DNA from 3 places in the Streptomyces sp. NPDC031554 genome. Region 2 is predicted to be linked to each of the others. Evidence: predicted binding sites of a transcription regulator. Region 2 holds the regulator's gene; each other region holds the start of a gene.
What was found. The regulator HrcA, encoded in region 2, represses chaperone genes, less so after heat shock. The targets are predictions, from matches to a motif close to TTNGCACTCNGNNNNNCNGAGTGCNAA.

Region 1: a site for HrcA is predicted at 5,728-5,754, ahead of groL (chaperonin GroEL). Genes of this name have one in related genera too.
Region 3: a site for HrcA is predicted at 7,602-7,628, ahead of groES (co-chaperone GroES). Genes of this name have one in related genera too.

What each region holds. Positions count from the first base shown of each region.
Region 1 covers NZ_JBVIKX010000004.1:480,118-489,679, reverse strand. The annotation lists gene otsB (trehalose-phosphatase) at 1-36, shown strand, start outside; gene ACZ5FU_RS14185 (alpha,alpha-trehalose-phosphate synthase (UDP-forming)) at 503-1,915, opposite strand; gene ACZ5FU_RS14180 (glucosyl-3-phosphoglycerate synthase) at 2,057-3,001, opposite strand; SAM riboswitch class I at 3,171-3,341, shown strand; gene thrC (threonine synthase) at 3,360-4,643, shown strand; gene ACZ5FU_RS14170 (MoaD/ThiS family protein) at 4,640-4,915, shown strand; gene ACZ5FU_RS14165 (cold-shock protein) at 5,368-5,574, shown strand; gene groL (chaperonin GroEL) at 5,917-7,539, shown strand; gene ACZ5FU_RS14155 (NADH:flavin oxidoreductase) at 7,804-8,928, shown strand; gene ACZ5FU_RS14150 (hypothetical protein) at 8,968-9,534, opposite strand.
Region 2 covers NZ_JBVIKX010000005.1:514,713-524,274, reverse strand. The annotation lists gene ACZ5FU_RS17010 (hypothetical protein) at 12-560, opposite strand; gene ACZ5FU_RS17005 (hypothetical protein) at 611-1,030, shown strand; gene ACZ5FU_RS17000 (16S rRNA (uracil(1498)-N(3))-methyltransferase) at 1,076-1,822, opposite strand; gene ACZ5FU_RS16995 (nitronate monooxygenase) at 1,819-2,907, opposite strand; gene dnaJ (molecular chaperone DnaJ) at 3,100-4,233, opposite strand; gene hrcA (heat-inducible transcriptional repressor HrcA) at 4,234-5,250, opposite strand; gene ACZ5FU_RS16980 (MBL fold metallo-hydrolase) at 5,410-6,135, shown strand; gene ACZ5FU_RS16975 (DUF3097 domain-containing protein) at 6,167-7,030, shown strand; gene hemW (radical SAM family heme chaperone HemW) at 7,242-8,474, opposite strand; gene ACZ5FU_RS16965 (SpoIIE family protein phosphatase) at 8,561-9,562, opposite strand, start outside.
Region 3 covers NZ_JBVIKX010000001.1:996,654-1,006,215, reverse strand. The annotation lists gene ACZ5FU_RS04375 (LacI family DNA-binding transcriptional regulator) at 1-852, shown strand, start outside; partial or broken gene ACZ5FU_RS04370 (cellulose binding domain-containing protein) at 1,139-1,261, shown strand; gene ACZ5FU_RS04365 (LCP family protein) at 1,440-2,474, shown strand; gene ACZ5FU_RS04360 (YciI family protein) at 2,686-3,042, shown strand; gene ACZ5FU_RS04355 (RNA polymerase sigma factor) at 3,152-4,420, shown strand; gene ACZ5FU_RS04350 (class I SAM-dependent methyltransferase) at 4,408-5,586, opposite strand; gene ACZ5FU_RS04345 (polysaccharide deacetylase family protein) at 5,716-6,609, shown strand; gene ACZ5FU_RS04340 (polysaccharide deacetylase family protein) at 6,606-7,478, shown strand; gene groES (co-chaperone GroES) at 7,775-8,083, shown strand; gene groL (chaperonin GroEL) at 8,195-9,562, shown strand, end outside.

The DNA.
Region 1 (9,562 bases), on a different contig from region 2:
GAACTGCTGCGGTCGCTCGCGGCCCGGCTGCGGTGAACCACCGGGGGCACGCGCGCGTGCCCCCGATGCGCGGGCCGGGGAGCGGGGCCGCCGCGGCGTCCTTCGGCGGGTCGCGGTGACGGGGCCGGGGACGTCTCCACGTGCCGCGGGGTGGGCGGGCCGGCGAGGACGCCGACGGCCCGGCAGCGGTGGAGCACCGGGGGCGTGCGCGGGTCCGCCGGTGGCCGACCGGGGCGGGCCGGTCACGGGCGTGCGCGAGGTTTTCCGCCGGGGTCCCGGCGCGCTCACCGAGTACTGCCGGGTGCCGGGCCGGCGGGGGCGGCCGGTGGGCGGGCCCGGCCGCGGTGGAGCACCGGGGCGTGCGCGTGCCCCCGGCGGGTGGCCGGGCCGGGGGGAGCGGGGTTTCGCGGGCGGTCCGGGCCGTCGTGAAGGGCCGGGCGCGCGGGTGCGTGCCCCGGCCGGCGGACCGGGGCCCGCAGGGGGCGCCGCGGGTGGTTCCCGGTCAGTCGCGGGGGAGGGCCTGGAGGGCCTGGAGCTGCTCCAGGAACCAGCGGGCCGGGGGCAGCGCGGTCGCGGCCGCCGCCAGCCTCTTGGTGCGCTCCGCCCGCTCCTCCGGCGCCATGGTCAGCGCCTCGTGCAGGGCGCCGGCGGTCTCCAGGACGTCGTAGGGGTTCACCACGATCGCGTCCTCGCCCAGCTCCCCGTACGCCCCCGCCTCCCGGGACAGCACCAGGGCGCAGCCCTCGTCGGAGACGACCGGGACCTCCTTGGCGACCAGGTTCATGCCGTCGCGGATGGGGTTGACCAGGGCCACGTCGGCGAGGCGGTACGCGGCCAGGGAGCGGGCGAAGTCGTCCTTCACGTGCAGGACGACCGGGGTCCAGCCGGGTGTGCCGTACCGCTCGTTGATCTCCCGCGCCAACCGCTGCACCTCGGCCGTGTAGTCGCGGTAGACGGCGAGGTCCTGGCGGGAGGGGTAGGCGAACGCCACGTGGACGACGCGCTCGCGCCACTCGGGGCGGTCGTCGAGGAGCTGCCGGTAGGCCAGCAGACCGCGCACGATGTTCTTCGACAGCTCGGTGCGGTCGACGCGCACGATGGCCCTGCGGCCCTCGCCGATCTCCTCGCGGAGGACGGCCATGCGCTCCTCGACGTCGCTCTCGTGGGAGCGGGCGCGCAGGAAGTCGGCGTCGGCGCCCAGGCCGTGCACCCCGATCTCGGTGCCGCCCGGTCCGCCCGTGAACTCCGCGCAGCACGCGGTGAAGGCGTCCGCCCAGCGCCGGGTCAGGAAGCCCAGGCGGTCCGCGCCGAGCATGCCGCGCAGCAGCCGCTCGCGGATGTCGGAGGGGAGCAGCGCGAAGTAGTCCACCGGCGCCCACGGCGTGTGCGAGAAGTGGCCGATGCGCAGGTCGGGCCGCAGCTCGCGGAGCATGCCGGGGACCAGACAGAGGTGGTAGTCCTGCACCAGGACCGCCGCGCCCTCCCCGGCCTCCTCGGCGAGCGCCTCCGCGAAGGCCCGGTTGTACGTCTCGTACGACGCCCACCGGCGCCGGAACTCCGCGTCGAAGACGGGCTCCAGCGGGGTCTGGTACAGCAGGTGGTGGATGAACCACAGGACGGAGTTGGCGATGCCGTTGTACGCGTCGGCGTGCACGTCGGCCGGGATGTCGAGCATTCGGACGCCGTCCTCACCGACCCCGCGCCGCACCGCTTCGCGGTCGTCGTCGGAGAGCGCCGAGCACACCCACAGGGCGCCCGCGTCCGGCCCGATCGCCGACAGGCCCGAGACCAGTCCGCCGCCGCCCCTTCTGGCGTGCAGCGAACCGTCCTCGCGCACCTGGTAGGAGACCGGGCCGCGGTTGGACGCGACCAGCACCTGAGCACCCTCAGCAACAGCAGCACGCGTGGAAGCCATACGCCACAACCTAGCCCGGTCCGTAAACGCTCAAACGTACGGATGCGGTCCGTGACCGGGTCATGTCCGGCCGTATACGGCCACCGGACCGGGTGCCGCGCCCGCGCCCGGCCGCCCGCGCCCGGCCCGGCCCGCCACCGGCTAGGCGACCCTGCGCTCCGCGTACTCGGCGATCTCCGCCATCGGCGGCCGTTCCTCGGTGTCCACGGAGTGGGTGCGCGGCTCGAAGCCGTCCGCGCCCCGCTCGAACTGGGTGAGGGCGGGGCGGATCAGGTGCCCGCGGGCCAGCCGGAGCTGCGCGGTGCGGTAGATCGCCGCCGCCATCCGGCCGAGCGCCTGTCCGTCCTGGTGGCGGTGCTTGCGGACGCCGACGTCGACCTGGGCGAGGGCGTCCAGACCGACCAGGTGCAGGGCGTCGACGAGCATGCCCAGCTCCACGCCGTAGCCGACGGGGAAGGGGAGTCGTTCCAGCAGGCCGCGGCGGGCCGCGTACTCGCCGCCGAGCGGCTGCACGAAGCCGGCCAGCTGCGGCCAGTGCATGTTGAGCAGGGGGCGGGCCATCAGTTCGGTGACCCGGCCGCCCTGGCCCGCGGCGCCGCCCAGCGGGCGGTCGTACATCGCCTTGACCAGGTCCACGCCGGGGTCGGTGAGCAGCGGGCCCACGATCCCCGAGACGAAGTCGGAGGAGAACTCCCTGAGGTCGGCGTCGACGAAGCAGACGATGTCCCCGCTCGTCACGAGCAGCGACCGCCACAGCACCTCGCCCTTGCCGGGCACGGCCGGTATCCGGGGCAGGATCTCGTCCCGGTGGACGACGCGCGCCCCGGCCGCCGCGGCGACCTGCGACGTGCGGTCGGTGGAGCCCGAGTCGACGACGACGATCTCGTCGACGAGGGGGACCTGCTGCATCAGGTCGTGGCGGACGACCGCGACGATGTCGCCGACCGTCTCCTCCTCGTTCAGGGCGGGCAGGACGACGGACACCGACTGGCCCGAGGCGCGCTTCGCGGCCAGGACGCGGTGCAGCGGGCGGTCGGTCACGGACCAGGAGCGGGTGGCCAGCCAGGTCTCGGCTTCCTTCAGCACGGTCTGCGGCTCCTCACTGTCGTGATCACACGCGGTGCACGGGAGGTGACCATGTGATCCATCTCGCGGTTCGGACGTCTGTCTCAACTGTCCTGGCCTTCGGTTACAGTCTTGAACAACGCGGATGACCATCGCATGTCCGAGGTGGCCGCTGTTCACAACTTCATACCGCTCATCCAGAGGGGCAGAGGGATACGGCCCGATGAAGCCCCGGCAACCCTCCAGCCGCGCGCGCCGCCAGGTGTGACCGCCCACGCGTCACACCGATGTGGCGAGGCTCCCGGCTAGGGAAGGTGCCAAATCCGTCTCACGGCGAGATGCGTCGTGAGGAAGATGAGGAGAAAGGGCCTCGCCTCACATGGCTGCGCAGACAGTTGCAAGCACCACGAACTCCGTCGACCTCGGTCCCGCCGCGGCGCTCTCCTGCCGCGAGTGCGGACACCGCGTGCCCCTCGGCCCGGTCTTCGCCTGCGAGGAGTGTTTCGGCCCGCTCGAGATCGCGTACGACTTCTCGTCCTACGGGACCGAGGAGCTCCGCAAGCGCATCGAGGCGGGCCCCGCGAACATCTGGCGCTACGCGCCGCTGCTGCCCGTCCCGGCCGACGTGGCGGACAAGCCCAACATCAACCCCGGCTGGACCAAGCTCGTCCAGGCCGACAACCTGGCCCGCGAGCTGGGCGTCGACCCCGGCAAGCTGTTCGTCAAGGACGACTCCGGCAACCCGACGCACTCCTTCAAGGACCGTGTCGTCGCCCAGGCCATCGAGGCCGCCCGCGCCTTCGGCTTCACCACCCTGTCCTGCTCCTCCACGGGCAACCTGGCCGGCGCCGTCGGCGCCGCCGCCGCCCGCGCCGGTTTCCGCTCCTGCGTGTTCATCCCGCACGACCTGGAGCAGGGCAAGGTCGTCATGGCCGCGATCTACGGCGGCGAACTCGTCGGCATCGAGGGCAACTACGACGACGTGAACCGCTTCTGCTCCGAGCTGATCGGCGACCCGGCCGGCGAGGGCTGGGGCTTCGTCAACGTCAACCTGCGGCCGTACTACGCCGAGGGCTCCAAGACGCTGGCGTACGAGATCTGCGAGCAGCTCGGCTGGCGGCTCCCCGACCAGCTCGTCGTGCCGATCGCCTCCGGCTCGCAGCTCACGAAGATCGACAAGGGGCTCCAGGAGCTGATCGGGCTCGGCCTCGTCGAGGACAAGCCGTACAAGATCTTCGGCGCGCAGGCCGAGGGCTGCTCCCCCGTCTCCGCCGCCTACAAGGCCGGCCACGACGTGGTGCGCCCGCAGAAGCCGAACACCATCGCCAAGTCCCTCGCCATCGGCAACCCGGCGGACGGTCCCTACGTCCTGGACATCGCGCGCCGCACCGGCGGCGCCGTGGAGGACGTGGACGACGAGCAGGTGGTCGACGCGATCAAGCTGCTGGCGCGGACCGAGGGCATCTTCGCGGAGACCGCCGGCGGTGTGACGGTCGGCGTGACGAGGAAGCTGATCGGGAACGGTCTGCTGGACCCGACGAAGACCACCGTCGTCCTCAACACGGGGGACGGCCTCAAGACCCTCGACGCGGTGGCCGGCACCGGCCTCACCGCCACGATCCGTCCCACCCTGGACTCCTTCCGAGAGGCTGGCCTCGCATGAGCGTGACCGTCCGCATCCCGACCATCCTGCGCACCTACACCGGTGGCAAGGCCGAGGTCCCGGCCGAGGGCGCGACCCTCGGCGAGGTCATCACCGACCTGGAGAAGAACCACACCGGCATCGCCGCCCGCGTCCTGGACGACCAGGGCAAGCTGCGCCGGTTCGTCAACGTCTACGTCGACGACGACGACGTGCGCTTCGAGCAGGGGCTGGACACGGCGACCCCGGACGGCGCCGGCGTCTCCATCATCCCGGCCGTGGCCGGCGGCTGAGCGGTGTTCCGTACCCGCCGGTAGTAACCGTCGGTAATGTCAATGACCGAGAGTTCATCGAATTGCCCCCTCCGCGAGAGAAGCGGAGGGGGCAATTCAGTGTGGTTGAGCGCGGTAGAGTTGGGGAACGCGCCGCCCCTCGCATGCCGGCCGCATATGAGTTCCGCCGGGGCGGGCGATGAGAAGTAGCCAAAGTGTGCATGTGTTTTGCGCCTTTGATTCCCTTTGTGGGGCCCGACTTGCCCTGGATCCGGGCGAACTCTCACTCTTCCGCGGACTCTCCGCGTCCAGAATTCTCGCCCGATTGACCTGTTGCAGAGGGCAGTTGGACAGATACATTCGGCCGCGGTCGACGCGTTCCGGCGCACGCCCCCAACCAACTGGGGGGTGAGGTCTGACCCGGATCCGCGAAGCGCGGATCTGTGCAAGGGCCAGTAATAGGGGAGTTAGGCATGGCTCAGGGCACCGTCAAGTGGTTCAACGCGGAGAAGGGGTACGGCTTCATCGCGGTCGACGGTGGTGCGGATGTTTTCGTCCACTACAGCGCGATCCAGATGGACGGATACCGCACCCTGGAAGAGGGCCAGCGGGTCGATTTCGAGATCTCGCAGGGTCAGAAGGGGCCGCAGGCGGACATGGTCCGGCTCGCGACCGGCTGAAGCACGCGCCGACTTGCAGCGACGTTCTTCCGTTCCACCGACGAAGGGCTCGCACCTCCCGGGTGTGAGCCCTTCGTCGTGTCCGCGACCGGGCGCGAGCGCCCGCCGGCGTCCGCCGCCACCCCCCGTTCACCTGCGTATCCCGGTGAGGCGCTTGCACTCGGCACAGGCGAGTGCTAATCATTGCGTTAGCACTCTGAAGGTGAGAGTGACAACGAAGGACCGGGTCGGTGAGGCCCGCAGGCCAGGTGGGGCAAGGAACCACGGGGCCGGCGAGCCGTCCGTCGCGGGCGCGGGCGCGGTCCGAAGGAATCACCCCCAGTCCTGGAGGGACCACTTCACATGGCCAAGATCATCGCGTTCGACGAGGAGGCGCGGCGCGGCCTCGAGCGCGGCATGAACCAGCTCGCGGACGCCGTCAAGGTGACGCTCGGCCCCAAGGGCCGCAACGTCGTCCTCGAGAAGAAGTGGGGCGCCCCCACGATCACCAACGATGGTGTCTCCATCGCCAAGGAGATCGAGCTCGAGGACCCGTACGAGAAGATCGGCGCCGAGCTGGTCAAGGAAGTCGCGAAGAAGACGGACGACGTCGCCGGTGACGGCACGACCACCGCGACCGTCCTGGCCCAGGCCCTGGTGCGCGAGGGTCTGCGCAACGTGGCCGCCGGCGCCAACCCGATGGCCCTCAAGCGCGGTATCGAGAAGGCCGTCGAGGCCGTCTCCGGTGCCCTGCTGGAGCAGGCGAAGGATGTCGAGACCAAGGAGCAGATCGCCTCCACGGCCTCCATCTCCGCCGCCGACACCCAGATCGGCGAGCTGATCGCCGAGGCCATGGACAAGGTCGGCAAGGAAGGCGTCATCACCGTCGAGGAGTCGCAGACCTTCGGTCTCGAGCTCGAGCTCACCGAGGGCATGCGCTTCGACAAGGGCTACATCTCGGCGTACTTCGCGACCGACATGGAGCGTATGGAGGCCGTCCTCGACGACCCGTACATCCTGATCGCGAACTCCAAGATCTCCAACGTCAAGGACCTGCTCCCGCTCCTGGAGAAGGTCATGCAGTCGGGCAAGCCGCTGCTGATCATCGCCGAGGACGTCGAGGGCGAGGCCCTGTCGACCCTGGTCGTCAACAAGATCCGCGGCACCTTCAAGTCCGTCGCGGTCAAGGCCCCGGGCTTCGGCGACCGCCGCAAGGCGATGCTGAACGACATCGCCATCCTCACCGGTGGCGAGGTCATCTCCGAGGAGGTCGGTCTCAAGCTCGAGAACACCTCCCTGGACCTCCTGGGCAAGGCCCGCAAGGTCGTCATCACCAAGGACGAGACCACCATCGTCGACGGGTCCGGCTCCTCGGAGCAGGTCGCGGGCCGGGTCAACCAGATCCGCGCCGAGATCGAGAACAGCGACTCGGACTACGACCGCGAGAAGCTCCAGGAGCGTCTGGCGAAGCTGGCCGGCGGCGTGGCCGTCATCAAGGCCGGCGCCGCCACCGAGGTGGAGCTCAAGGAGCGCAAGCACCGCATCGAGGACGCCGTCCGCAACGCGAAGGCGGCCGTCGAGGAGGGCATCGTCGCCGGTGGTGGCGTGGCCCTGCTGCAGGCCACCTCGGTCTTCGAGAAGCTCGACCTCGAGGGTGACGAGGCGACCGGCGCCAACGCCGTGAAGCTCGCCCTGGAGGCCCCGCTCAAGCAGATCGCCGTCAACGGTGGTCTCGAGGGTGGCGTCATCGTCGAGAAGGTGCGCAACCTGCCCGTCGGTCACGGCCTGAACGCCGCGTCCGGTGAGTACGTCGACATGATCGCCGAGGGCATCATCGACCCGGCGAAGGTGACGCGCTCCGCGCTGCAGAACGCCGCGTCGATCGCCGCGCTGTTCCTCACCACCGAGGCCGTCATCGCCGACAAGCCGGAGAAGGCCGCGGCCCCGGCCGGCGGCGGCATGCCGGGCGGTGACATGGACTTCTGAGCCTGATCCGGGCTCGGGTTTCCACCGAGGGCGGCACTCCCCACCGAGGCGGGGGGTGCCGCCCTCGGGCGTTTCGGACGCCGGCTCCGCGGGGCGGAGCGGTCCCGTCGGCGTGGTCCGGATCACAGGGGCGGCGGGGGAGCGGGCGGAATGGCGGGGGCGGCGGCGCCGTTGAGAGGGAAGGACGGTGCTTGCACGTGCACATACCGTCCGGAATGTCCGCCGCTCGACGTCCGCCGTGACCTCTCCGAGGAGTCCCCTGCCGTGACCGCCACCCCCGCCGCCGCCCGCGCCGCCGAGATCCTCGCGCGCCCCGTCTCCCTCAACGGCCTGACCGTCCCGAACCGCATCGCCATGGCCCCCATGACCCGCATGTTCTCGCCCGGCGGCATCCCCGGCGAGGACGTGGCGTCGTACTACGGCCGCCGGGCCGCCGCCGGTGTCGGACTCGTCGTCACCGAGGGCACGTACGTGGGCCACGACTCGGCCGGGCAGAGCGACCGGGTGCCGCGGTTCCACGGGGAGGAGCAGCTGGCGGGCTGGGCGAAGGTCGCCGAGGCCGTGCACGCGGGCGGTGGGACGATCATGCCGCAGCTGTGGCACATCGGCATGGTGCGCGAGCAGGGCCAGCCGCCCGTCGCGGACGCCCCCGCCGTCGGCCCCTCCGGCGTGCGCACGGACGGCACCGAGGGCACCGGCAAGGTGATGACCCGGCGCGACCTGGACGACGTCATCGGCGCCTTCGCCGAGGCCGCGGCGGCCGCGGAGCGCATCGGCTTCGACGGCGTGGAGATCCACGGCGCCCACGGCTACCTGGTCGACCAGTTCCTGTGGGCGGGCACCAACCGCCGCACCGACGCCTACGGCGGCGACCCGGTCTCCCGCACCCGGTTCGCGGCCGAGATCGTCGCCGCCGTGCGCCAGACCGTGTCGCCGGAGTTCCCGGTCGTCTTCCGCTACTCGCAGTGGAAGCAGGACGCCTACGACGCGCGCCTCGCCGAGACCCCGGAGGAGCTGGAGGCCATCCTCACCCCGATCGCCGCGGCCGGCGTCGACGCCTTCCACGCCTCCACGCGCCGCTACTGGGTCCCCGAGTTCGACGGCTCCGACCTCAACCTCGCGGGCTGGACCAAGAAGCTGACCGGCCGGCCCACCATCACCGTCGGATCGGTCGGTCTCGACGGCGAGTTCCTCAAGGCCTTCCAGGGCGAGGGCTCCGCCGTCAAGAACTTCGACGACCTGCTCGAACGGCTGGAGCGCGACGAGTTCGACATGGTGGCCGTCGGCCGCGCGCTGCTCCAGGACCCGGAGTGGGCCGCCAAGGTCCTGGCCGGCCGCCTGGACGAGCTGAAGCCCTACGACGCGGCGTCGCTCAAGACCCTGAGCTGACGCCGGCCGGGGCGGGCCGGGCGCCGGGATGCGGCCGGCCTACAGGTTGCCCAGGGGCTCGATGTCGACCTTCACCGGGACCCCCCAGACGCGCAGCACCTCGTAGTCGGTGAACTCGTGCACCAGGCGGTAGGCCATGGCGGGGCGGGAGCCCCGGCGCAGGGCGGCGAGGTACAGCTCGGCCTCGCGGCGGTCGCGCCGGGGGGTGCCGCACAGCTGCCACTCCTGGCCGTTCCACAGCTCCGGCAGCCAGCGCTGCTGGGGCTGGGGGCGGTCGCCGCGGGTGCCGTAGCGGGACGGGGCGGTGGGGTGCGGGGTCTGCGGGGCGGGGCCGTTGAACTCGGCGCGCCGGGCCGCCCGCCGCCGGGTCTCGCACAGCAGGCACAGGTCGGGGGCGGCCTTGTCCACGGGTCCGTTCGGGTGCTCGGCGCACCGCGTGCTGGGCGCGGCCGAGGTCACGCCCTCCTCCAGGAGCTCCAGGGCGCGCCGCAGATCCGCCTTGACCTCGTGCAGCTTGGCGTCGGGGGTGTCGGCGGTCAGGGCGTCCCCGTGCTCACCGAGCAGCCGCAGGGCGCGGCCCAGGTGGGTGAGCTGGGCGTGGTTCATGACGGGCGTCTCCGTTTCCTGCGGCGTG
Region 2 (9,562 bases):
GCCCGCGCGGGTCACTTGGTGCCGGTGGACCCGCAGCGGGGGTCGTCCTCGCACCGGACGGTCCGGGTGACGGTCACGGTGACCGTGGGACGCGCGGGTTCGGCGGGCCGCGCGGAGTGGGGCGGGGCGAGCGGCGAGGGGGTGGCGGACCCGCAGTCGCCGAGTCCGCCCACCCGGAACAGCTGCTTGTCGCCGACGTCCGCACGGAGGTCGCCGCGCACGCAGGAGCCGTCGACGGCGCGCGTGACGCGGCCGGTGACGGTGATGTCCCGCCCGTCGCCGGTCTCCCCCTCGCAATCGACCGAGGCGACGGTCTCCCGGCCCCCGGAGGCGCCGCCGTCGCCGTTCTCGGCGGTGCAGGTCAGCCACCGCACGTCGACGTCCCGGCGCTCGATCTCGGCCGTCGCCGCCTCGTCGGTGGTGTACGCCACGGCCGCCGAGCCGATCCCGCCGGGCTCGCACGCCACCGCGCCGGCCACGGCCAGGACCGCCAGCCCCGCCACCGCCGCCGCACGCGTCCCGCGCGTCCGGCCCCGCATCCCCGTCCTCCATGCCCCCATGGAGGGCAGCCTGCCACCGTCGGCGGGGCGGCGGTAGAGCACTTACCGCCATGCGCCGCACCGCCGCCGCCGTCTACGGTGACCGCATGCGCAACCGCCGCCGCCCGAGGAAACTGATCGTCGACGACACGACCGCCTACCTGTGGACGGTCCGGCACCGGCACCGGGACGGCCGGGGCTGCCGGGACGTCCTCACCCTGATCCGGGACGGCGCGCGCACCAGGATCGTCTTCCGTGAGGGCGAGGGCCGTTACGTCGGCGGCGGCGCGTACACGCACGCGGGCGGCGTCGGCGACCGCGCCCACCACCTCGACCTGCACATGCCCGGCACGGTGCGCGCGCTCGTCGACGAGGCCGTCCGCCGCCGGCTGCTGCCGCACGAGGGCGGACGGGAGCGGGAGGTGGACGGCTGGATCCTGTTCGACGCCCTCAGCCGCGCGACGACCGTGCCCGATACCCCGCCGGACTGACCTGGTTCTCGGAGGCGGACGGGCGAGGCCCGGCGGCCGGGCCGGTCAGGACCAGCGGCCGGTCCGGCCCAGGATCAGGGCGGCGGCGGCCGTCCCGGCGGTCGAGGTCCGCAGCACGCTGCGCCCCAGCCGGTACGCCCTGGCGCCGGCCTCCTCGAAGAGCGCCAGCTCCTCGGGGGAGACGCCCCCCTCGGGTCCGACGACGAGCACGATCCGCCCGTCCGCGGGAAGCGGCGCGGTCGCCAGCGGCTCGCTGCCGTAGTCGCGGTCCTCGTGGAGCACGGCCGCGAAGTCGGCCCCGGCCAGCAGGGCCGCCACCTGCTTGGTGGTCGCGGCGTCGGCGACCTCGGGGAAGCGGACCCGGCGGGACTGCTTGCCCGCCTCGCGGGCGGTCGCCCGCCACTTGGCGAGCGCCTTCAGCCCGCGGTCGCCCTTCCACTGGGTGATGCAGCGGGACGCGGCCCACGGCACGATCGCGTCGACGCCGGTCTCGGTCATCGTCTCGACGGCCAGTTCACCCCGGTCGCCCTTGGGCAGCGCCTGGACGACGGTGATCCGCGGCGTCTCGGCGGGCTCCCGCGTCACCTGGGCCAGCCGGACGACGAGCCGGTCCTTGCCCTCGGCGGCGACGACCTCGCCGCGCGCCCAGCTGCCGGTGCCGTCGGTGAGGACGACCTCCTCACCGGCCCGCAGCCGCTTCACGGAGACGGCGTGCCGTCCCTCGGGCCCGTCCAGCACGAACTCGGCCGGGCCGCCCGGCAGTTCCTCGACGACGAACACGGGGGCGGTCATCGGGCACCGCCCGCCTCGGCCGCGCCGCCCGACGACACCGTCCCGGCCGCGTCGACTTCGGCCGCCAGCACCTCCACCAGCCGTCCGGCGGGCAGGGCCCGGGCCAGCCGGTGTCCCTGGCCGGCCCACAGCGCCATGCCCTGCGCGTCGCCCGCCTTCGCGGCGGCCTTGCGCAGCGGCGAGGTGAGGTGGTGGACGTCGGGGTAGGCGGCGGGCGCGTAGGGGCCGTGCTCGCGCAGGAAGCGGTTGACCAGGCCGCGGGCCGGACGCCCGGAGAAGGCGCGGGTCAGTTCCGTGCGCACGAAGAGCGGGTCGGTGAGCGCCTCCTTGTGCACGGCGGCCGCGCCGGACTCGGGCGTCGCGAGGAAGGCGGTGCCGAGCTGGGCGGCGCTCGCCCCGGCGGCGAGGACGGCGGCGATCTGGCTGCCCCGCATGAGACCGCCCGCGGCGATCAGCGGCAGGCCGACGGCCTCCCGGACCTGGGCGAGCAGCGACAGCAGGCCGATGCCGGAACCGTCGTTCTCCGGGATGTCACGGTGGGTGCCCTGGTGACCGCCGGCCTCCACGCCCTGCACGATCACCGCGTCCGCGCCGGCCCGCTCGACCGCGACGGCCTCCTCGACGGTGGTCGCGGTGACCAGGGTGACCGTACCGGCCCGGCGCAGCGCGGCCAGCGCGTCCGGGGCGGGGACGCCGAAGTGGAACGAGGCCGCCGGCACCGGGTTGTCCAGCAGCACCGCCAGCTTGGCGTCGTAGCCGTCGTCGCGGCCGCTGTCCGGATCGCCCAGCTCGGTCCGGTACCAGGCGGCCTCACCGGCCAGCTGATGCGCGTAGACCTCGACGGCGCCGGTCTCGGCATGGTCGGGCTGCGGCATGAAGAGGTTCACGCCGAAGGGCCGGGAGGTCAGGCTCCGCAGTTGCTTGATCTCCTGGTACATGCCGTCGGCGGTCTTGTACCCGGCGGCCAGGAAGCCCAGCCCGCCCGCCTCGGACACGGCGGCGGCGAGCCGCGGGAGGGAGACGCCGCCCGCCATGGGGGCCTGCACGATCGGGAGAGGGAGGAGATCGGTCAGTGCGGAGGACATGACGGCATCGTGTCACGTCGTCCGCACGAGTTCGAAACCAGCCCGTCCGGCGTCCGCGGACGAGACCGCCCGGGCGGGAAGACCCGGGCGGGAAGCGCGGAACCGGGGGCACCGCCCACAGGAGCGGGCCCGCGGGGACGGGCGGCGGGGCGGGCGGCGGAGCCGGGGAGCCCCACCGCCCGCCCGTCGGCGTCACCGTCCGTTGAACGCGTCCTTCAGCCGGGAGAACAGGCCCTGCTGACCGGGCTGGAACTGGCCCAGGGGCCGCTCCTCCCCGCGCAGCTTCGCCAGCTCCCGCAGCAGCCGCTCCTGTTCGGGGTCCAGCTTGTTGGGCGTCTGGACCTCGACGTGCACGATGAGGTCACCGCGTCCGCCGCCCCGCAGGTGCGTGACACCGCGCCCGTGCAGCGGGATCGACTGCCCCGACTGCGTGCCGGGCCGGATGTCGACCTCCTCGAGCCCGTCGAGCGTCTCCAGCGGCACCTTGGTGCCGAGGGCCGCCGCGGTCATCGGCAGGGTCACCGTGCAGTGCAGGTCGTCGCCGCGCCGCTGGAACTGCGCGTGCGGCAGCTCGTGGATCTCGACGTACAGGTCACCGGCGGGACCGCCGCCGGGCCCGACCTCGCCCTCGCCCGCGAGCTGGATGCGGGTGCCGTTGTCGACGCCGGCCGGGATCTTCACGGTCAGCGTGCGACGCGAGCGCACCCGGCCGTCGCCCGCGCACTCCGGGCACGGCGTCGGCACGACGGTGCCGAAGCCCTGGCACTGCGGGCAGGGCCGCGAGGTCATGACCTGGCCGAGGAAGGACCGCGTCACCTGCGACACCTCACCGCGGCCGCGGCACATGTCACAGGTCTGCGCGGTGGTCCCCGGTGCCGCGCCCTCGCCGCTGCAGGTGCCGCAGACGACCGCCGTGTCGACCTGGATGTCCTTGGTCGTGCCGAAGGCCGCCTCGTCGAGGTCGATCTCCAGCCGGATCATCGCGTCCTGGCCCCGGCGGGTGCGCGAGCGCGGTCCGCGCTGCGACGCCGTGCCGAAGAAGGCGTCCATGATGTCGGAGAAGTTGCCGAAGCCACCGGCCCCGAAGCCGCCCGCGCCGCCGCCCGCCTGGGACAGGGGGTCGCCGCCGAGGTCGTAGACCTGCTTCTTCTGCGGGTCCGACAGCACCTCGTAGGCGGCGTTGATCTCCTTGAACCGCTCCTGGGTCTTCGGATCGGGGTTGACGTCCGGGTGCAGCTCGCGTGCGAGCCGCCGGAAGGCCTTCTTGATCTCTTCCTGCGACGCGTCGCGGCGCACGCCGAGAACGGCGTAGTAGTCCGTGGCCACCTACGACTCCGCCAGGATCTGTCCGACGTACCGTGCCACTGCGCGTACCGCTCCCATCGTTCCCGGGTAATCCATGCGGGTCGGTCCGACCACGCCGAGCTTGGCGACTGCCTCGCCGCCCGAACCGTAGCCGACCGACACCACCGAAGTGGAGTTGAGTCCCTCGTAGGCGTTCTCGTGACCGATGCGTACGGTCATGCCCGAATCCCCCGCCTCGCCAAGGAGCTTGAGGAGGACGACCTGCTCCTCCAAGGCTTCCAGGACGGGGCGGATCGTGAGGGGAAAGTCATGTCCGAAGCGGGTGAGATTGGCGGTGCCGCCGATCATCAGCCGCTCCTCGTTCTCCTCGACGAGCGTCTCCAGCAGTGTGGAGAGCACCGTCGTGACCGTGCCGCGGTCCTCGACCCCGAAGGCGTCGGCCAGGTCCTCGACCAGCCGCGGCACGTCGCTGAAGCGGCGGCCCGCGACCCGGCTGTTCAGCCGTGCCCGCAGGTCCGCCAGCGAGGTCTCGCCGAAGGGCGCCGGGCAGTCCACCATCCGCTGCTCGACCCGCCCGGTGTCCGTGATCAGCACCAGCATCAGCCGGGCCGGCGCCAGCGACAGCAGCTCGACGTGCCGCACCGTGGAGCGCGTCAGCGACGGGTACTGCACGACGGCGACCTGCCGGGTGAGCTGCGCGAGCAGCCGTACCGTCCGGGCCACGACGTCGTCGAGGTCGACGGCGCCGTCGAGGAAGTTCTGGATGGCCCGCCGCTCGGGGGCCGTCATGGGCTTGACGCCGGCGAGCTTGTCGACGAACAGCCGGTAGCCCTTGTCGGTGGGGATGCGCCCGGCGCTGGTGTGCGGCTGCGCGATGTACCCCTCGTCCTCCAGGGCGGCCATGTCGTTGCGGACCGTGGCCGGGGAGACGCCGAGGTTGTGCCGCTCGGTGAGCGCCTTGGAACCCACCGGTTCCTCGGTGCCGACGTAGTCCTGGACGATGGCGCGCAGCACTTGGAGCCTGCGTTCACTCAGCATCCGCGCTCACCTCCAGAAGTCGTCCCCGGTCCCCCCGGGTGCCCCGCCTGGCACTCTTCACATTCGAGTGCCAGCGTCCCCCGGCCCAGTGTACGGCTGTGGGGTACACCCTGGGCAAGGTCGGTCGCCCTGCCGGGCCGCCAGGGCTAGCGTCGCGGTATGACGGTGACTTGGGAAGAGCTGGGATGGGAGCGGGTCGCCACCGGGGTCGGCCGGTGCCGGCTGCCCGGCTGGGACTGCACGGTGGGGCTGGTCGTCGGGGAGGGGCGGGCCCTGTTGGTGGACGCGGGGTCGAGTCTCGCCGAGGGCACCCGGCTGCGGGCGGGCGCCGAGGAACTCGCCGGTCACCGTGTGACGGATCTCGCGCTCACGCACCCCCATTTCGACCACGTCCTCGGGGCGGCGGCCTTCGCGGGCGCGGAGGTCTACGCGGCGGTGGGGGCGGACACGGTGGCGGCGGAGGAACTGCGTGCGGACGCCGTGCGGTGCGGCCTGGACGAGACCGCGGCCACCGAGGCCGCGGACACCCTGGTGCGGCCCCGCCACCCGGTCTGCGGCGAGCGGACGCTCGATCTGGGCGGGGGACGGCAGGCCCTGCTGGCGAACGTCGGTCCGGGCCACACCGCGCACGACCTCGCCGTCCTCGTCCCGGCGGGCCCCGGCTCCCCCGAGGTCGTCTTCTGCGGCGACCTGGTCGAGGAGTCCGGCGAACCGCAGGCCGGGCCCGACGCCGTACCGTCGCGCTGGCCCGCCGCCCTGGACCGGCTGCTGGCCCTCGGCGGCGAGGACGCGCTGTACGTGCCCGGTCACGGCGCGGTGGTGGACGCGGCGTTCGTCCGGGCCCAACGGGACGCGCTGGCCGCGCGTTTCGGCGTGTCGCCGTGACCGCTCCGGAGCTTCTCCTATCGTCGTTCGAATGCGCCCACCCGTCTCCCGCCACCGCCCTTCCAGCGAGGGCCCTTCGGGCCCGCACCGCCGTGTGTACGCCGCCGACCTGACCCCGCCGTGGAAGAAGCAGCGACCCGCCCCCGAGGTCCCCGCGGATCCCGGCCTGGTGGTGGAGGAGGCCGGTACCGGTTTCTGCGGCGCGGTGATCGGCTGCGAGGCGGGCACGGTCACCCTGGAGGACCGCTTCGGCAAGCACCGGGTCTTCCCGCTGGAGCCGCGCGGTTTCCTCCTGGAGGGACGGGTCGTGACGCTGGTCCGCCCGGCGTCGGCGGCTCCGGCGCGGCCCGCCCGGACCGCCTCCGGTTCGGTCGCCGTGCCCGGCGCCCGCGCCCGGGTGGCCCGCGCCGGCCGCATCTACGTGGAGGGCCGGCACGACGCCGAGCTGGTGGAGAAGGTGTGGGGCGACGACCTGCGCGTCGAAGGCGTGGTCGTGGAGTACCTGGAGGGCGTGGACGACCTGCCGTCGATCGTCGCCGACTTCGCCCCCGGCCCCGACGCCCGCCTGGGCGTGCTGGTGGACCACCTCGTCCCCGGCACCAAGGAGTGGCGCATCGCACAGTCCGTGACCGGCGAGCACGCGCTGGTGGTGGGCCACCCGTACATCGACATCTGGGAGGCGGTGAAGCCGTCGGCGGTGGGCATCGCGGCCTGGCCCCGCGTCCCGCGCGGGCAGGACTGGAAGACGGGGGTGTGCCGGGCCCTGGGATGGCCGTCGGAGAACACCGGCGCGGTGTGGCAGGCCGTCCTGAAGCGGGTGGGCTCCTACAAGGACCTGGAGCCGGAGCTGCTGGGAGCGGTCGAACGTCTCATCGACCACGTGACCGTGCCCTGAGACCGGCCGGGTCGTCGGACGCGGCGGGACCCGGTGGGTCGTTCCCCGCGCCCGCGGAGATGGCCCGACAGGCCGCCCCGCGCCCGCGGAGACGACCCGACAGGCCGTTCTCCGCGCCCGCGGAGACGATCCGTCGATCGGCTCGTCCACCCGGCCGGGCGGTTCGTGCTCCCGCCTCCGCGGGGTCTCCCCCTCGGTCCACCCGGTCCCCTCAGTCCACCAGGTCCCGCACCACCGCGTCCGCCAGCAGCCGGCCCCGCAGGGTGAGGACGGCGCGCCCCGCCTCGTAGGGGCCGCCGTCCAGCAGTCCCCGTGCCAGCGCCCGCCGCGACGCCGCCAGCCCGGCCTCCTTCAGCAGGTCCAGCGGAACCCCTTCCCGCAGCCGCAGCTCCAGCAGGATCCGCTCGACCCGGCGGTCCTCCGGCGACAGGACCTCGCGTCCGGCGCCCGGTGAACGGCCGCCCGCCAGGGCCGCCGCGTACGCCCCCGGGTGCTTCACGTTCCACCAGCGCACGCCGCCGACGTGGCTGTGGGCTCCCGGCCCCGCGCCCCACCAGTCGGCGCCCCGCCAGTACAGCTCGTTGTGCAGGCAGCGGCCCGCTCCGGAGGTGGCCCAGTTGGACACCTCGTACCAGTCGAAGCCCGCCGCGGACAGCGTCTCCTCCGCGATCAGGTACCGGTCCGCGTGGACGTCGTCGTCGGTCGTCGGGACCTCGCCGCGGCGGATCCGGCGGGCGAGCTGCGTGCCCTCCTCGACGATCAGGGCGTAGGCGCTGACGTGGTCGGGTCCGGCGCCGAGGGCGGCGTCCAGGGAGGCCCGCCAGTCGTCGTCCGACTCGCCGGGGGTGCCGTAGATCAGGTCGAGGTTGACGTGCTCGAAGCCGACGCCGCGGGCCTCCGCCACGCAGGCCTCGGGGCGGCCGGGCGTGTGGGTGCGGTCGAGGACCTTCAGCACGTGCTGCCGGGCGCTCTGCATGCCGAAGGAGATCCGGTTGAAGCCGCCCTGGCGGAGCGTGGCGAGGTACGCCGGGTCGACCGACTCCGGGTTGGCCTCGGTGGTGACCTCCGCGTCCGCGGCCAGACCGAACTCCTCGCGGATCGCCGCGAGCATCCGGACCAGGTCGCCGGCCGCGAGCAGGGTGGGGGTACCGCCGCCGACGAAGACCGTGCGGACCTCGCGCGGGTCGTCGCCGAGGACCTTGCGGGCCAGCCGGATCTCGTCGATCAGGGTGTCGGCGTAGTTCTCGCGGGAGGCGAGGACACCGCCGGTGCCGCGCAGCTCGGTGGCGGTGTAGGTGTTGAAGTCGCAGTAGCCGCAGCGGCTCGCGCAGTAGGGCACGTGCAGGTAGAACCCGAGGGGGCGGCCGGCGGCCCCGGCGAGCGCGGAGGCGGGCAGCGCGCCGTCGGTGGGGACGGGCTCGCCGTCGGGAAGTGCGGAAGGCATGTCCTCCATTGTCCCGTACGCCGCCCGTAGGTCCCTCGGGTCCGCCGTGCGGCCCCTTCCGGGGGCCGTGCCGCGCGGCGCCCGCGCTACTCGGCCTGGAGCACGAGCAGGGCGAGGTCGTCCTCCGGGGGCCGGCCGCCGAACTCGTGGACCAGACGGCGGATCCGCTCGGCGATCAGCTCCGCGTCCAGCCCCGCGCAGCCGGCGAGGGCGAGGGCGAGGCCGTCGCCGTCGTCGAACTGGCGGGAGCCGGAGCGGCGCTCGGTGACGCCGTCGGTGACGCAGAGCAGGGTGTCGCCGGGCCACAGGTCCAGGGTCTCGCTGACGTACGTGGCGTCCTCGACGACGCCGAGGAGGGTCTGCGGCTGCGCGACCGTGGTCACGCCGCCGTCCGGTCCGAGGAGCAGGGGCAGGGGGTGGCCGGCCGAGGCGAGGGTGCAGCGGACTCCGCCGTCGAAGGGCACGAGCTCGCCGTAGAGGAGCGAGAGGAAGCGGGTCTGCGGCCCGTCGCCGGGGTCCGCCGGGCTGACGAAGGCGCGGGCGGCCGCGTCGGCGGCCTCGGTGGCGTCGTCGAGGAGGAGCTGGTTGAGGCGGTCGAGGACGTCGGCCACGCCGTACCCCTCGCGGGCCAGCAGCCTGAGCCAGGGCCGGGCCAGTCCGATGACCACGGCCGCCTCCGGGCCCTTGCCCTGGACGTCGCCGACCGCGAAGCACCAGCGGCCGTCGCCCGCCGGGAACAGGTCGTAGAAGTCGCCGCTCGGCCCGCCCTGCTCGCGCGGCTCGTGGACGAGGGCGCTGCGCAGGCCGGGGATCTCGGCGACCGCGCCGGGCAGCAGACCGCGCTGGAGGACGGCGCTGATGGTGGCCTGGCGGGCGTACTGGCGGGCGGCGCCGATGGCGAGGGCCACGCGTCGGCCGAGGTCCTCGACGAGCCCGGTGACCTCGTCGGGGAAGCGCGGCAGAGCGGCCCGTCCGATGACGAGGGTGCCGAGCGGGCGGCCGCCTGCGACCAGGCGGTAGGCGAGGGCGGTGCCCCGCGGTCCGAGCGCGCCGCCGGGCCAGGGGTGGACCGCGGGTCCGGAGTCGGG
Region 3 (9,562 bases), on a different contig from region 2:
ACCCGCTCGCCCCTGATCGACCTGGTCTTCCACGAGCTGGAGAGCGCCTGGGCGATGGAGGTCATCCGGGGGGTGGAGAACGTGGCCCGGGACGCCGGGCTGAGCGTGGTGCTCAGCGAGAGCGCCGGGCGGCTCACCCCCGGACGGAGCTGGGCCGACCAGGTGGCCGCGCGCCGGCCGCACGGCGTGGTGCTCGTGCTCTCCGGGCTCGACGTGTCCCAGCGGGCGCTGCTCACCAGCCGGTCCATCCCGTTCGTGGTGATGGACCCGGCGGGCGATCCCGGCGCCGACGTGCCGTCCATCGGCGCCACCAACTGGCAGGGCGGCCTCGCCGCCACCCGGCACCTGGTCGAACTGGGCCACCGGCGGATCGGGGCCGTCAGCGGGCCCCCGCAGATGATGTGCAGCCGGGCCCGGCTCGACGGCTACCGCGCGGCCCTGGAGACGGCCGGGCTGCCGGTCGACCCGGAGATGATCAGGACCGGCGACTTCCACCACGAGACCGGCTACCGGCTCGGCCGCGAGCTGCTCGCCCGCCCCGACCGGCCCACCGCCGTGTTCGCGGGCAACGACCTGCAGGCGCTCGGCCTTTATGAGGCCGCCCGTGAACTCGGGCTGCGCATCCCCGAGGACGTGAGCGTGGTCGGCTTCGACGACCTGCCGGTGGCCCGCTGGGTCGGCCCGCCGCTGACGACCGTACGGCAGCCGCTGACGGAGATGGCCGAGGCGGCCGCCCGGCTGGTGCTGGAGCTGGGGCGCTCCGGGGACGCGCCCGCCGCGACCCGGGTGGAGCTGGCGACCAGTCTGGTGGTGCGGGCGAGCACGGGGGCGCCGCCGTTGGCCGGAAGGTGACGTGTTGACGGGTGGTGGGGACGCCTCCACACTCCTCCGAAGTCAATCGGTTGCACAGCCGAAACTTTCGGAGGCGCCCGTCATGAGATCCTCCCGTCCCGTTCCGTCCTCCCGCCCGTCGAGGACGGGTCCCCGTCCGGAGGGGGCGCCCCCGGCCCCGTCGGCTCCGCCGAGGAGGAGCCCGCGTCCGTCGCTCCGTGCCAGGCCGGCCGCCCTGCCGGCCGGGGCGGCCGCCGTCGGCGCGCTGATCACCGCCGGTACCGCCCACGCCGCCGACACGCCGCTGGCGGCCGTCACCTGTTCCAACGCCTCGTACAACGGGACGGTTCCCGACGGCGGTTCGGTGACCTTCGGGTTCAACGGGTCGTGGAGCGGGAGCAATCCGGTGCCCACGGTGACTCTGGGGTGAACGTGACACTTCAATCGTAAGATTTTCCGAAGAAAGTCTGTTCGCTGCGCCGTTCCTCACATTCCGCTCATCATGCGGACGTACGTTCCCCTCTGTGACGGGACACGAGGCGAGCGAGCACGAGGCGAACGGACACGGGGACGCGCACGGCGGCACGCCCGGGGCCGGGCCCGAGGGGGTGAGCGGGGGAGGGCGGCGGGGCCGGCGGTCGAGAGCGTTCAAGGCCGTCGGCCTCACCCTGGCCGGCGCCCTGGTGCTGGGCGCGGCCGCGGCGGGCTGGGCCTACTGGCACCTGAACGACAACATCCGCGGCGTCGACGTCGACAGCGCGCTCGGCGACGACCGTCCGGCCCGCGCGGTCACCACCCCGTCCGGCACCGCCTCCGCCGCCCCACTGCCCACCGGGGCCGTCACCGTCCTGGTCCTCGGCTCGGACTCGCGCAGCGGCGAGGAGAACCGGGAGCTCGGCGGCGGGGACAGCTCCGGGGCCCGCTCCGACACCGCGATGGTCGTGCACGTCGACGCCGGCCGCACCGGCGCCACAGTGGTCAGCATCCCGCGCGACACCCTCGTCACCCGCCCCTCCTGCCCGCTGCCCTCCGGCGGCTCGACCGAGGCCGCCCGCGGCGCGATGTTCAACAGCGCCTACGCGCTGGGCGGTCCGGTCTGCGCGGTCAAGACCGTGGAGTCGCTCACGGGTGTCCGCATGGACCACTTCGTCGAGGTCGACTTCGCCGGCTTCGCGAAACTCGTGGACGCGCTCGGCGGGGTCACCGTCACCACCACCGAGGACATCGAGGACGAGGACAGCCGTCTCAGCCTCGCGGCCGGCACCCACCACCTCGACGGCACCCGGGCCCTCGCCCTCGCCCGCACCCGGCACGGCATCGGCGACGGCAGCGACCTCGGCCGCATCGGGCTCCAGCAGACCCTGGTGAAGGCCCTGCTGGAGCAGATCTCCACGACCGACCTGCTGACCGACCCCGCCCGGCTCTACCGGGTCGCCGACGCGGCCACCGGCAGCCTCACCACCGACACCGGCCTCGACTCCCTCACCGAACTGACGGAACTCGCCCGGAGCCTGGAGGGCCTGTCCGCCGCGAACGTCACCACCGTCACCATGCCGGTCGTGCCGGCCCCCTCGGACCCCAACCGGGTCGTCCCCGACGAGCCCGGGGCGGGCGACCTGTGGGAAACGCTCGGACGGGCCTGATCCCCGCTCTCCGGATCCTGGTTCCCGGCCCTGTTCGCCGGCCACCGCCCCCTGGTTCCCGCCCCTTGAACCCTGGTTCCCGTCGCCCGATCCCCGTCCCGGAAAAAAAATCCCGAAGTTTTCCGTCGGGGGTGTCGATCCGGCCGTTCCCCGTTCGACGTACGGGTGAGAGGCCGGGAGGAGCCCGGCCCGCACCACCCGAGGAGTCACCATGCCCCGCTACCTGTCCCTCGTGAAGATCGACGAGTCGACCAGGCCGGCCGGCGGCCCGAGCCCCGAGCTGATGCAGCGGATGGGCGAGCTGATCGAGGAGATCACCAAGGCCGGCGTCATGCTCGACACGGGCGGTCTGCTCCCCTCCGAGCAGGGCACCCGCGTCCACCTGAACGGCGGCGAGCTCTCCGTCACCGACGGCCCCTTCACCGAGACCAAGGAGGTCGTCGGCGGCTACGCGCTCATGCAGTGCAAGGACATGGCCGAGGCGATCGAGTGGTCCAAGCGCTTCCTGAAGGTCCACGGCGACGACTGGACCATGACCCTGGAGGTCCGGGAGATCGCGGAGGGCTGAGGCCGGGCGCGGAGGCCGGCGGGGAAGACCGGGGCGGGAGGCCGGGGTGAGGCCGGGGCGGGCCGGAGCCGCTTCCCCGCGGCCCCCGGAAGGTGTTCGATGGTGGGCTGTGAACCGACAGCCCACCGCCGGCCCCCGCACCGCCACGGCAGCCCTGGAGACCGTCTTCCGCCTGGAGTCGCCCCGCGTCGTCGCCGCCGTCGCCCGGATCGTCCGGGACGTCGGCATCGCCGAGGAACTCACGCAGGACGCCCTGGTGGCCGCGCTGGAGCGCTGGCCCCGCGAGGGCGTCCCCGACAACCCCGGCGCCTGGCTCACCGCCACCGCCCGGCACCGCGCCGTCGACCTGGTCCGCCGCCGGGAGACGTACGCCCGCAAACTCGCCGAGATCGGCCGGGACCTGGAGACCACGGCACCCGCGCCCGAGCCCTCCGACCCCGAGGACATCGACGACGACCTGCTCCGTCTCGTCTTCACCACCTGTCACCCCGTGCTGTCCGCCGAGGCCCGCACCGCGCTCACCCTGCGGCTCCTCGGCGGACTCACCACGGCCGAGATCGCGCGTGCCTTCCTCGCGCCCGAGCCGACGGTCGCCCAGCGGATCGTCCGCGCCAAACGCACCCTGGCCAGGAAGAACGTCGCCTTCGAGGTGCCGTACGGACCCGATCGCGAGGCCCGGCTCGGCTCCGTCCTCGACGTCATCTACCTGATCTTCAACGAGGGGTACGCGGCCACCGCGGGCGACGACTGGCTGCGTCCGGGGCTGTGCGAGGACGCCCTGCGGCTGGCCCGCCTGCTGGCGGCCCTGATGCCGAAGGAGCCCGAGGTGCACGGCCTGGCCGCGCTGCTGGAGTTCCAGTGCTCGCGCACGGCCGCCCGCACCGCCCCCGACGGCACCCCGGTACTGCTGGCGGACCAGGACCGCCGCCGCTGGAACCGCCTGCTCGTCGCCCGCGGCATCACCGCCCTCGGCCGGGCCGGGGCCACCGCCGGCGGCCCGCCCGGCCCGTACGTCCTCCAGGCAGCCATCGCCGCCTGCCACGCGCACGCGTACTCCTACGAGGAGACCGACTGGCGTGCCATCGCCGCCCTCTACGGCCTCCTCGCGGCCCGCGCCCCGTCCCCGGTGGTCGAACTCAACCGGGCGGTCGCCGTGTCGATGGCCGAGGGACCGGAACCGGCCCTGCGGATCGTCGACGCCCTCGCCGCCGAACCGGCCCTGCGCGACTACCACCTGCTCCCCAGCGTCCGCGGCGACCTGCTCCGGCGCCTGAGCCGTACGGCGGAGGCGTCCGCGGAGTTCGAGCGGGCCGCGCGGCTGACCGGCAACGCGCGGGAACGGGAGCTGCTGCTGCGCCGCGCCGCTCAGGCCGGGTGACCGACGAGCGCCGGGTGGCCGACCAGCATCGTCGGCGCCCCCGCGACCCGGGTCAGGAACACGGTCGCCGAGTGCGGTCCCTGAGGCTTGACCTTCCTGCGCAGTTCCTCCGGCTCCACCGCCGAACCGCGCTTCTTCACGGTGAGGATCCCCACCCCCCGCTCCCGCAGCAGCGCCTTGAGCTTCTTGACGTTGAAGGGCAGCCGGTCGGTGATCTCGTAGGCGGTGGCGTACGGCGTCGGCCGCAGGGTGTCCGCGGTGACGTAGGCGATGGTCTCGTCGACCAGGCCGCCGCCCAGGTCCCGGGCGACCTCGGCCACCAGGTGGGCCCGGATGACGGCGCCGTCCGGCTCGTACAGGTAGCGCCCCACCGGCCGCACCGCGGGGTCGGGCAGGCCGGTGCCGAGCAGGGTGCGCGGGCCGGGCAGGAGGGTGGCGCGCACCGCGCCCGGTTCGGTGCCGAACCACAGCACGGCCTCCTTCACGTCCCCGCCGTCGGAGATCCACTCGGCCTCGGCCCCGGCGGGCACGACCTCGTGCGGGATGCCGGGGGCGACCTTCAGCGCGCCGTGCGGGGCCTTCAGGGCCGCCCCGACCGCCCAGGACAGCGGCGGTGAGTAGGCCTCCGGGTCGAAGATCCGTCCCCGGCCGCCCCGCCGCGCGGGGTCGACGAACACGGCGTCGTACCCGTCCGTGTCGACCTCCGTGACGTCCGCCTCGCGCACCTCGATCAGAGCGGCGAGCCCCAGCGCCTCGGCGTTGGCCCGCGCCACCGCCGCCGTCAGCGGGTCGCGGTCCACGGCGAGCACCCTGATCCCCGCGCGGGCCAGCGCGATCGCGTCGCCGCCGATCCCGCAGCACAGGTCGGCGACCGAGGCCACGCCGAGCGACCGCATCCGCTCGGCGCGGTGGGCGGCGACGCTCGCGCGCGTCGACTGCTCGACCCCGTTCGGGGTGAAGAACATCCGCTCCGCGTCCCCGGCCCCGAACTTCGCCGCCGCGCGCTGCCGCAGCCGGGCCTGTCCGAGCGCCGCCGAGACCAGCTCGGCGGGATGGTCGCGGCGCAGCCTGGTGGCGACGGCCAGTTCGTCGGCCGGGGCGGTGCCGCGCACGGCGTCGAGGAGGGCGCGGCCCTCGGGGGTGAGGAGCGGGGCGAGGTCGTTCACCGGGTCATTGTGGGCCAGTCGGTGGATGGTGCGCCTCCGGCGGAGGTGTCGGGCCGGATCGCGCGGACGCGACTGCGAGGATCCGGCGCCATGGGATCAGGATCAGTCGTACAAAACTATAAAAAGGGGATGCGGCGGGTGGGGGTCAGGACCGGCGTCGCGGTCCTCGCCGTGGCCGCCCTCGCCTCCGGCTGTGCTTCCGGCACCCCGGCTGCCGGCCGTCCCGCCCCCGGCCGGCAGCCGCTCCAGGGACAGCCCGCCGACGCCCTGCGCGCCTACGCCGCCGGACTGCGTGCCGAGCACGCCGCCCGGACCGCGGCCGCCGCCCGCTGGCGACTGCGGAAGGTCCCCCTGGCACCCCCCGCCCCGCCCGCGACGAAGCCGAGGATCACCACCCGCCAGGGCTTCGAGGTCGACGGCCACGAGGAACTGGGCCTCCCGCCGGTCTTCACCACCGTCCCCACCGAGGACAAGATCGTCTTCCTCACCATCGACGACGGCGCCGAGAAGGACCCGGCGTTCCTGCGCATGATGAGCGACCTGAAGATCCCCTACACGGCCTTCCTCAGCGACTACCTCGTCAAGGAGGACTACGGCTACTTCACGAGGATGCGGGACGCGGGGGTGACCCTGAACAACCACACCCTCCACCACCCCTACCTGCCCGCCCTCTCCTACAGCGGCCAGAAGCGCGAGATCTGCGGCATGCAGGACGTCATCGAGAAGCGCTACGGCAGGCGCCCCGCCCTCTTCCGCCCGCCCTTCGGCAACTACGACCGCGACACCCTGCGCGCCGCGAAGACCTGCGGAGTGAAGTACGCGCCGCTGTGGAACGAGGAGGTCTTCGCCGACCACTGGGACTACCGCGAGTGGGACCGCGACCTCCACCCCGGCGACATCGTCCTCACCCACTTCCGCGGCCGCGCCGACTGGAAGGGCACCATGCCCGACATGGTCCGCCGCTTCCTGGACCTGGTCACCGAGAAGGGCTACGCGGTGGCCCGGCTGGAGGACTACCTGTGAGGAGGCGGACCGCGCCGCTCACGTCCGTCGTGGCCCTCGCGGTGGCGCTGACCGGCTGCGCCGGGCCGGCCGACCCGATCGGGCACCCGGGCCGCACGGCGACGGACCGGGCACGCTCCACGGGGCCGCCCACGGGAGCGGACGCCGGGCGGACCGCACGCCCGCACCCGCCGGTCGCGGAGCGGCCGTACCGCCGCTGGGGTCTGGCCGCCCCGCTCGCCCCCGCTCCCGTTCCCACCCGCACGCCGGTGGCGGGCCCCCTCGCGGGCGGCTCGGCCGGCCCCGCGCTCCCGCCGGTCGTCGACCGCGTCCCGACCCGCGACAAGGTCGTCTTCCTCACCTACGACGACGGCGCCGAACGCGACCCCCGCTTCGTCACCATGGTCCGCGAACTGCGCCTCCCTGTCAGCATGTTCCTCACCGACAGCGTGGTGGGCCCGGGCTACGCCCACTTCGCCCGGCTGCGGTCGGTCGGCGCCGGCCTCCACAACCACACCCTCGACCACGCCGCCCTGCGCGGCCTGCCCTACGCGGGCCAGCGCGCCGAGATCTGCGGCCAGCAGGACAAGCTCAGGGCCCGCTTCGGCCTGCGCCCCCGCCTGTTCCGGCCGCCCTACGGCACGTACGACGCGACCACCCTGCGCGCGGCCGCCGACTGCGGGATCACCGCCGTCGTCCTCTGGCGGGCCTCCATGGGCCCCGCCGACCTCACCTACACCCACGGCTCCCGCCGCCTGCGCCCCGGGGACGTCGTCGCCGTCGACCCCGACGGGACCCGGGGGCCGAGCCTGCGGGAACGCACGACGAGGCTGCTGCGGCGCGTCCAGGAACAGGGCCTGACGGTGGGCCGACTGGAGGACTACCTCTGAGGGCTCCCCTTGCCGCGGTGACACCGGGCGCCGGGCAGAGGGCACAGGGCACCAGGTACCGGGCGTCGGCTTCCCGCACGGCCCGGATCCCGACCCGGATTCCGGCACGCGCGACGCACGGCATTGGCACTCCGCTTGACCGAGTGCTAATCGCGGTCATAGTCTCAGTCCTGGCACTCCCCACTGGAGAGTGCCAACTACGCGACGGGCAGGTCCGGCACCCGCGACGACGGATCCACCTGGTCGCCACCTCAGACAGTTAACCCCGTGAGATCTCCGAAGGGGGAGGTCGGATCGTGACGACCACCAGCTCCAAGGTTGCCATCAAGCCGCTCGAGGACCGCATTGTGGTCCAGCCGCTCGACGCCGAGCAGACCACGGCTTCTGGCCTGGTCATCCCGGACACCGCGAAGGAGAAGCCCCAGGAGGGCGCCGTCCTCGCCGTGGGCCCGGGCCGCTTCGAGAACGGCGAGCGCCTGCCGCTCGACGTCAAGGTCGGCGACGTCGTCCTTTACAGCAAGTACGGCGGCACCGAGGTGAAGTACAACGGCGAGGAGTACCTCGTCCTCTCGGCTCGCGACGTGCTCGCGATCATCGAGAAGTAATTCACCCAGTTTTGCAGTGAACTGCGCTCCTGGCCCCGCGTGTTTGTGAAGCCGGGTGCCGGGGGCGCAGTTCGTTTCTCCCACTTTTTCCGAGAGGGCTGAACCGCTCCCATGGCGAAGATCCTGAAGTTCGACGAGGACGCCCGTCGCGCCCTCGAGCGCGGCGTCAACAAGCTTGCCGACACGGTCAAGGTGACGATCGGCCCCAAGGGCCGCAACGTCGTCATCGACAAGAAGTTCGGCGCCCCCACCATCACCAACGACGGTGTCACCATCGCCCGCGAGGTCGAGCTCGACGACCCGTACGAGAACCTCGGCGCGCAGCTGGTGAAGGAGGTGGCGACCAAGACCAACGACATCGCGGGTGACGGCACCACCACCGCCACCGTGCTCGCCCAGGCGCTGGTCCGCGAGGGCCTGCGGAACGTCGCCGCCGGCGCGTCGCCCGCCCTGCTCAAGAAGGGCATCGACGCCGCGGTCAAGGCCGTCTCCGACGAGCTGCTCGCCACGGCCCGCCCGATCGACGAGAAGTCCGACATCGCCGCCGTCGCCGCGCTGTCCGCCCAGGACCAGCAGGTCGGCGAGCTCATCGCCGAGGCCATGGACAAGGTCGGCAAGGACGGTGTCATCACCGTCGAGGAGTCCAACACCTTCGGTCTGGAGCTGGACTTCACCGAGGGCATGGCCTTCGACAAGGGTTACCTGTCGCCGTACTTCGTGACGGACCAGGAGCGCATGGAGGCCGTCCTCGAGGACCCCTACATCCTCATCAACCAGGGCAAGATCTCCTCCATCGCCGACCTGCTGCCGCTGCTGGAGAAGGTCATCCAGACCAACTCCTCCCGCCCGCTGCTGATCATCGCCGAGGACGTCGAGGGCGAGGCCCTGTCGACCCTGGTCGTGAACAAGATCCGCGGCACCTTCAACGCCGTCGCGGTGAAGGCCCCCGGCTTCGGCGACCGCCGCAAGGCGATGCTCCAGGACCTGGCCGTCCTCACCGGCGCCACCGTCATCTCCGAGGAGGTCGGCCTCAAGCTCGACCAGGTCGGCATCGACGTGCTCGGCTCCGCCCGCCGCGTCACCGTCACCAAGGACGACACCACGGTCGTCGACGGTGCCGGCAACTCCGAAGAGGTCACGGGCCGCGTCGCCCAGATCAAGGCCGAGATCGAGAACACGGACTCCGACTGGGACCGCGAGAAGCTCCAGGAGCGCCTCGCGAAGCTGGCCGGCGGCGTGTGCGTGATCAAGGTCGGCGCCGCCACCGAGGTGGAGCTGAAGGAGAAGAAGCACCGCCTGGAGGACGCCATCTCCGCGACCCGCGCCGCGGTCGAGGAGGGCATCGTCTCCGGTGGTGGCTCCGCGCTCGTCCACGCTGTGAAGGTTCTCGAGGGCAACCTCGACAAGACCGGCGACGAGGCCACCGGTGTCGCCGTCGTCCGCCGCGCCGCCGTCGAGCCGCTGCGCTGGATCGCCGAG